DNA from 2 places in the Candidatus Pelagibacter sp. HIMB1493 genome. Region 2 is predicted to be linked to the other one. Evidence: riboswitches for the same ligand, from Rfam matches in the RefSeq annotation. Region 2 holds a riboswitch; the other holds the start of a gene.
The links. A riboswitch is a leader RNA that binds a small molecule or an ion and turns the genes downstream of it on or off. The one in region 2 is predicted to bind glycine.
Positions count from the first base shown of each region.

Region 1 (4,010 bases), 590 kb from region 2:
AATAGATAAAGAAAAAATTAAATCTCTGGGTGGCTTATTCGTAATTGGTACAGAAAGAATGGAGTCTAGAAGAGTAGATAATCAAGCAAGAGGAAGAGCTGGACGACAAGGAGATGAGGGTAGTTCTGTATTTTATGTAAGTTTAGAAGATGATTTGATGAGAATTTTTGGCTCAGAATCTATGAATAATATGCTTGAAAAACTTGGTTTAAAAGATGGTGAAAGTATTGATCACCCTTGGATCAACAAAGCATTAGAAAGAGCTCAGCAAAAAGTTGAAGCCAGAAATTTTGATATCAGAAAAACACTTATCAAATTTGATAATGTTTTGAATGACCAAAGACATGTTGTGTTTTCTCAAAGAAAAAACGCAATGAATAGTGAAAATATTTTTGATTATTCTGACGAATTTTTAAAAGAAATATCAGAAGACTTGATAAAATTAAAAATTCAAAATCTAACTAATCCAAAAAGTAATGAATTTAACAATAAAGTTAGGCAAATTGTTGGAAAAAGTTTTAATGATACTGAACTTGAGAGTTTGATTTCTGCAAAAGATAATGAACTGAAAGAGCAAATATCCTCAAAATTTAATGAGACACGTAATGAAAGAATTAAAGTTCTAAACGAGCAGCATGCAAAAGAAATCGAAAAAAGAATATTTTTGCAAACAATAGATTTAAATTGGAAATCACATATACAATATTTAGAACAACTTAGACAAGTGATTGGATTAAGATCTTACGGTCAAAGAGATCCTTTAGTTGAATATAAAAAAGAAGCTTTTGATTTATTTTCAAATTTATTAGAAAAACTAAAATTAGACTACGTGACAATTTTAATGAATTTAAAAGTTATAACAGAAGAAAGATCTTCCAATGAGGAAAGAGTAAATCCAAAACCACAAACCAAAAAAATGGGAAGAAATGAACCTTGCTTTTGTGGATCAGGCAAGAAGTTTAAACATTGCCATGGAGCTTTGTAATTCTTAAACAAGAAAAAATAAGAAAGCTATCAATAATAAACCTGCACCAATACCAAATAATAATTTTTTTGACTTAAAAATATTATCAAAATTATTTTTTTTAATAGTCAAATTGCTTAAATCTTCTGCATTATTCATGAAACCATCATTTCTTCCAATTTTTAAGAACTTATTTTTTCTTTCATTCATTATTTCTTCTGATGACATTTCTTTATATTGATCTAAATTTTTAGAAATAGATTCTCTAACATTATCTAACATCAGATCTTTATCCCTATGAGCACCGCCTAATGGTTCTGGGATTATTTCATCTATGACTTTTAATTTTAATAAATCTTTTGCAGAGAGTTTCATTGCTTTTGCTGCATCAAGCATTTTTTTTGGATCTCTCCACAATATAGTTGCACAGCCTTCAGGAGATATAACTGAATAAATAGCATTTTCTAGCATGATAACTTTGTTAGAAGATGCTAATGCAATCGCACCACCTGAACCACCTTCACCTATAATTATTGCGATACTTGGCACCTTAAGTTCCATGCAACATTCAATTGATTTTGCTATTGCCTCAGCTTGACCTCTTTCCTCTGCACCAACACCAGGATAAGCACCTGGCGTATCTACAAAAGAGATAATTGGAATTTTAAATTTATTTGCTAAATTCATTAATCGAATAGTTTTTCTGTAACCCTCAGGTCGCATCATCCCAAAATTTCTTTCGATTCTACTATCTAAATCCTCACCCTTTTCTTGGCCAATAACCAAAACCGAATAACCATTAAATTTTGCAAAACCTGTAAGTACAGATTTATCTTCACCATAATAACGATCTCCAGATAGAGAAATAAAATCTTCGAATAAATTATCTATGAAAAATTTAGACTTTGGTCTGTCTTCATGTCTTGCAACCATGGTAGTTTGCCATGGATCAAGGTTTGAATATATATCATTTAATTTTTGATCTAACTCAACTTGTGTTTTTGAAATTTTTTGCGTATCTACTTCTGACAATCCCTCTTGATTATAGGGATCTTTTAATTTTTCCAATTCTGTCTCTAAATCTTTAATCTCAGTTTCAAAATTAAGATAATTTTTCATAATATGGTTATAGCGGATGGTTAATTCATAAAAAAGGCAATAAAATGATATTTAATTTAAAGTGTAATTGTTATTAATTGACTCTTTTCTAGAAGAAGATACATATTTTACTGTCGGGAGAGACTAATAGATTTAGCACCGAAGGAGCAACCACCCCGGAAACTCTCAGGTAAAAAGGACCGATAGTTGCATAACACTCTGGAAAGAGAATTAATTCCGCCGAAGGAGCAAAACTCTCAGGCAAAAATACAGATGGGGTAATTTAGGTGATATGCAAGAAAAATATATAAATATAAATACTTTAAAAGTATCTGAAAAGCTTTCTCAATTTGTAAGTGACGAGCTATTAAAAGAAACAGGTCTATCTGTTGACAATTTTTGGTCAGGGTTCGAGAAAACAGTCAATGAATTAGCACCTAAAAATAAAGAATTAATAAAATTTAGAGAAGACTTACAAAAACAAATAGACAATTGGCATATAAAAAATAAGGGAAATGAATTTAATTTGTCAGAATATAAAAAATTTCTAACAGAAATTGGTTATCTGAAAGAAGAAGGTGACGATTTTGAAATATCTACTCAAAATGTTGATGAAGAAATAACAAGTATTGCTGGACCTCAACTTGTTGTACCAGTAATGAATGCAAGATACGCATTAAATGCTGCTAATGCTAGATGGATGAGCTTATACGATAGTCTGTATGGAACAGATGTAATTGAACAATCAGAAGATAGTGTATCTGAAAGATACGACCCATTAAGAGGTGAGATGGTAATAAAATATGGAAGAGATTTTTTAGATAAATATTTTCCATTAGCTGGATTGAGTTGGCAAAAAATTACAAGTTTTGCGGTTAAGTATGGAAAATTTAAAGCTTTAAAAGGCGCTGATATTTATGATTTGGTAGATGAGAATAAGTTTATTGGCCATAGGGGTGAAGCTGACAACCCATCTGCTATAATTTTAAAAAATAACAATTTACATATAGAAATTTTAAAAGACTCAAGAGCTTTTGCGGCTCAACAAGATCATGCTGGAATTAATGACATAATTTTAGAATCTGCAGTGTCAACTATATGTGATAATGAAGATAGTGTTGCTGCTGTAGATGCAGAAGATAAAATTGTTTGTTACAGAAATTGGCTAGGTCTGATGAAGGGTGATCTAAAATCAAAATTTGAAAAAGAGGGAAAACTATTTGAGAGAAAACTTAACCCTAACAGAAGCTATGTTTCAAAAGATGGAAAAGGTTTAAAGCTTCATGGAAGAAGTTTGCTGCTAGTTAGAAATGTTGGTCACTTAATGACTAATCCATCAATAATTTTAAAAGATGGTAGTGAAGTTCCAGAAGGAATAATGGATGCGTTCATTACTACAGCTGCAGCCCTTCATGATATTAAGAAAAAAATCAATTCAAGAACTGGTTCTATTTATATCGTGAAACCAAAAATGCATGGACCAGATGAAACTGCATTTACTGATTTGCTTTTCTCAAAAGTTGAAGAAGTTTTAGGTTTACCAAAATACACATGCAAGATTGGAATAATGGATGAAGAAAGAAGAACCTCAGCTAATTTAAAAGAGTGCATTAGATCGTTAAAAAATAGAGTTTTCTTTATAAATACAGGTTTTCTAGACAGAACTGGTGATGAAATGCACACTTCTATGGAAGCTGGTCCAATGATTAAAAAAGGTGACATGAAAACTTCAAAATGGATTACAGCATATGAAAACAACAATGTTGATATTGGTTTAAAATGTGGATTTTCTGGAAAAGCTCAAATTGGAAAAGGAATGTGGGCAATGCCTGATAAAATGAAAGATATGATGGAGCAAAAAACTGGGCATTTAAAAGCAGGTGCAAATTGTGCATGGGTTCCATCTCCAACTGCTGCAGCTTTGCATTCGCTACATTATCATGAATTA
Region 1 covers NZ_JBNAIP010000001.1:1,385,911-1,389,920, reverse strand. Annotated here, with positions in the region: gene secA (preprotein translocase subunit SecA) at 1-985, shown strand, start outside; gene ACTTBK_RS07380 (acetyl-CoA carboxylase carboxyltransferase subunit alpha) at 989-2,083, opposite strand; glycine riboswitch at 2,188-2,275, shown strand; gene ACTTBK_RS07375 (malate synthase G) at 2,355-4,010, shown strand, end outside.
Region 1: linked by a shared signal. The riboswitch ahead of ACTTBK_RS07375 (malate synthase G) and the one ahead of gcvT (glycine cleavage system aminomethyltransferase GcvT) in region 2 are both predicted to bind glycine.

Region 2 (4,010 bases):
TCAAAAAATAAATATTTTAAATATTAATTCAGATCAAAGTAAAAAAAAGACTAACTATATAAATTCTAAAGTTGAAAATATTAGAGTAATAAAAGGACCAAACTTTGATTATTTTTCAGAGGAAGGAAAAAAGATATTTTTTGAAAAAGAATTTTCTGTATCAAAACTCTCAGATAGAATGGGGATGCGTTTAGAAGGTCCAAAAATTGAAAATATTGTAAATACCAATATTAAATCAGAAGGTTTGTTAAAAGGAGTCATCCAAGTACCAGCAGATGGAAACCCAATTATTATGCTTTCAGACCATGGTACTATTGGAGGATATCCAAAAATTGGTGTGGTAGCTAGTGTTGATTATGATCGGTTAGTACAAATATCACCTGGCTCAAAAATTAAATTTAAAGAGATAAATTTATCTGATGCTGAAACTTTGTTTAAATTATATGAGATGGACACTCAGAACTTACTTAATCAAATATAATGAATATTATTAGAAAACTTCCTGGACCCTTCTTAGTTTTTTTAGGTGCATGTAGCCTCAGTTTTGGAGGTTTGATTGTAAAATCATTTGAGGGAGCAACCCTTTGGCAAATATTATTTTGGAGAACGGTATTCTTCCTAATAGTTATTAGCTTGTATTTAACTTTAACTTATAAGAAACAAGTATTTAGATCCTTTTATAATTTAGGATTTCCTGGTTTCTTTGGTGGATTTATTTTATCACTTGGTTTTAGCGGTTATGTATTTGCGATGTATAACACAACAGTTGCTAATGCTAATTTTATTATTCAAACACAAACAATCTTCTTAGCAATATTCGGTTACTTTTTTTTAAAAGAAAAAATTTCAGCAATCACTCTGACTTCAATAATTCTTGCAATCTCAGGAATACTTCTAATGGTTGGAAGCTCTTTATCTCCAGGTCAAATGTCTGGGAATATTGCAGCTTTCATAATGCCAATATCATTTGCTACTTTAATTTTAGTTGTAAGAAAATATCCAACTGTTGATATGGTTCCTGCTCAATTTGTTGCAGGAGTTTTTGCTTTGTTAATTGGTTATCTAATGTCAGAAAAAATAATGATATCTCCAAACGATATCTTTTTAGGATTTTTAGCTGGTTTTTTACAATTAGGATTAGGTTTTATATTTATTACTATTGGAGCTCAAAGAACACCATCAGCAATGGTTGGAATCATAATGTTAACAGAAGCAGTACTAGGTCCTTTATGGGCATGGTTGTTTATAAATGAGCAACCGCCTTTCATAGTAATAATTGGAGGATCAATAGTTATTTTTGCAGTTTTACTTCAATTTTACAATTTATATACCTCAGAAAAAAAAGCGATCTAATAACATTTGACATTAAACAGTATTTATTAGAATATTTGTTAACGGGAGAGATCACAAACTTTGTGACACCGAAGGAGCAACCGCCCAGGAAACTCTCAGGTAAAAGGACCGTATTATATTAACTCTGGAAAGAGATTGAGTTCTCGCCGAAGGAGTAAAACTCTCAGGCAAAAATACAGATGGGTACGACAGAGTTAGTATGGGAAAAAAAACATCTTTAAATAAACTTCATCAAGATAACCAAGCTAAATTTGTAGAATTTGCTGGATATGAAATGCCCATACAATACAGCAAAGGAATTGTTGAAGAACATAAATTTACAAGATTAAATGCAGGTATTTTTGATGTGTCTCATATGGGTCAATTATTTATTCATGGTGGAGATGACTTAACTGCTGATCTTGAAAAAATTTTTCCACTTGATTTAAAAAATTTGAAACAAAACTGTTCTAAATATAGTTTTTTAATGAACGATAGTGCTGGAATTTATGATGATTTAATAATTACTAAAATTGAAAAAGGATATTTAATTATTTTAAACGCAGCATGCAAAGATAATGATTTTAAAATTTTATCAGATTTACTGAAAAGTAAATATGAAATGGTTCTTGATGATCAAAGAGCATTAATTGCAATTCAAGGTCCAAAGTCAGTTGAGATTTTAAATGACATAATAGAAGGTGTTGAAAAACTTAATTTTATGACAGGGAACTGGTTTGATTATAAAGATCAAAAAGCTTTTGTTACAAGGTCTGGTTATACTGGAGAGGATGGTTTTGAAGTATCTATTAACAACGATTTAGCTGAAGGATTTACTCAGAATTTGATGGAAAAAGGAGCACAACTTATAGGACTTGGGGCAAGAGATACCTTGAGATTAGAGGCTGGATTATGCTTATATGGACATGAACTTGATACAGAAAAAACACCAATTGAAGCAAACTTAAAGTGGGCAATTTCTAAAGAGAGAATTTCAAATGGTGGATTTGTTGGTTCTGATAAAATTATGAAAGAAATACAAGAGGGTACCTCTAAAATTAGAATTGGGATTAAGCCAGAAGGAAGATTGATTGCTAGAGAAAAAACTAAAATATTTGATGAGTCAGAAAAACTTATTGGTGAGGTTACAAGCGGAACTTTTGGACCAAGTGTAAATGGTCCAATAGCAATGGGCTATATTGATAAAGAGTTTTCTAAAGTTGATACAAAAGTTTTACTAGAAGTAAGAGGAAAAAAACATCCTGCAAGTGTTTGTGGGTTACCATTTTATAAAAAAAGTTATGTGAAAGGAGTAAACTAATGAGTGAAGTTAAATTTTCAAAAGAGCATGAGTGGATTACAGTGGAGGGCGATGTTGCAACCATTGGAATTACAAAACATGCAACAGAAATGTTGGGAGATATTGTTTTTGCTGAGTTACCTGAAAAAGGTTCAAGCGTTGAAAAAGATGGCACAGCAGGGGTTGTTGAGTCAACTAAAGCTGCAAGTGATGTGTATACTCCTGTAAGTGGTGAAGTAGTAGATACTAACCAAGCTATAGTAGATGATCCTGCAAAAATTAATGAAGACCCTGAGGGATCAGCTTGGTTTTTTAAACTTAAATTAAAAGACAGTTCAGAAATGGACAGCTTAATGAACAAAGAAGAATACGATAAATTTGCAAAGGAGAGTGCTAGCTAATGTTACATAACTCACAAAAAGACTTTTTAAAAAGACACATTGGGCCTTCAGAAGAAGATCAAAATAAAATGCTGAAGGAACTCAATTATAATTCATTAGATGATTTAATTAAAAGTACAGTTCCAGAAAAGATACAATTGAAAGATGGATTAAATATAGGAGAGTCTAATTCTGAGTATGAAGCATTAAGAAAACTGAAAGCGATTTCAAAAAAAAATCAAATTTATTCAAATTTTATTGGTATGGGTTACTATGGAACTTACACTCCATATGTAATTTTAAGAAATATTTTAGAAAATCCAGGCTGGTATACTTCTTATACTCCTTATCAGCCTGAAGTAGCACAAGGAAGATTGGAAATGCTTCTAAACTTCCAACAAATGATTGTTGATTTCACAGGCATGGACATTGCAAATGCATCGTTACTTGATGAAGGAACAGCAGCCGCAGAAGCTATGGGATTAAGTCATAGATTAAATAAAAAGGATAGTAATTTAGTTTTTGTTTCTGAAAATTGTCATCCACAAACAATTGATGTAATTCAAACAAGAGCAGAACCAATGGGATTAAAAGTACTTGTTGGTAACGAAGATAAAGTATTGGATCAACTTAAAGAGGATTTAGTTTGTGGAATTCTTCAATATCCTGGAACTTTAGGAGACATCAAAGATCCAAGTGAAGCTATTAGTAAAATCCATAAAAAAAATGGAAAAGCAGTATTAGTTTCTGATTTATTAGCTTTAGCACTACTAAAAACACCAAGAGAATTAGGTGCTGATATTGCAGTTGGAAGTTCACAAAGGTTTGGAATACCAATGGGTTATGGTGGACCTCATGCAGCTTTCTTTGCAACTAAAGACGAGTTTAAAAGGTCTATGCCAGGAAGAATTATTGGTGTGTCAGTAGATAGACATGGAAATAAAGCTTACAGATTATCACTTCAAACAAGAGAGCAACATATTAGAAGAGATAAAGCT
Region 2 covers NZ_JBNAIP010000001.1:796,096-800,105, reverse strand. Annotated here, with positions in the region: gene ACTTBK_RS04330 (biotin-dependent carboxyltransferase family protein) at 1-481, shown strand, start outside; gene ACTTBK_RS04325 (DMT family transporter) at 481-1,353, shown strand; glycine riboswitch at 1,385-1,474, shown strand; gene gcvT (glycine cleavage system aminomethyltransferase GcvT) at 1,553-2,653, shown strand; gene gcvH (glycine cleavage system protein GcvH) at 2,653-3,033, shown strand; gene gcvP (aminomethyl-transferring glycine dehydrogenase) at 3,033-4,010, shown strand, end outside.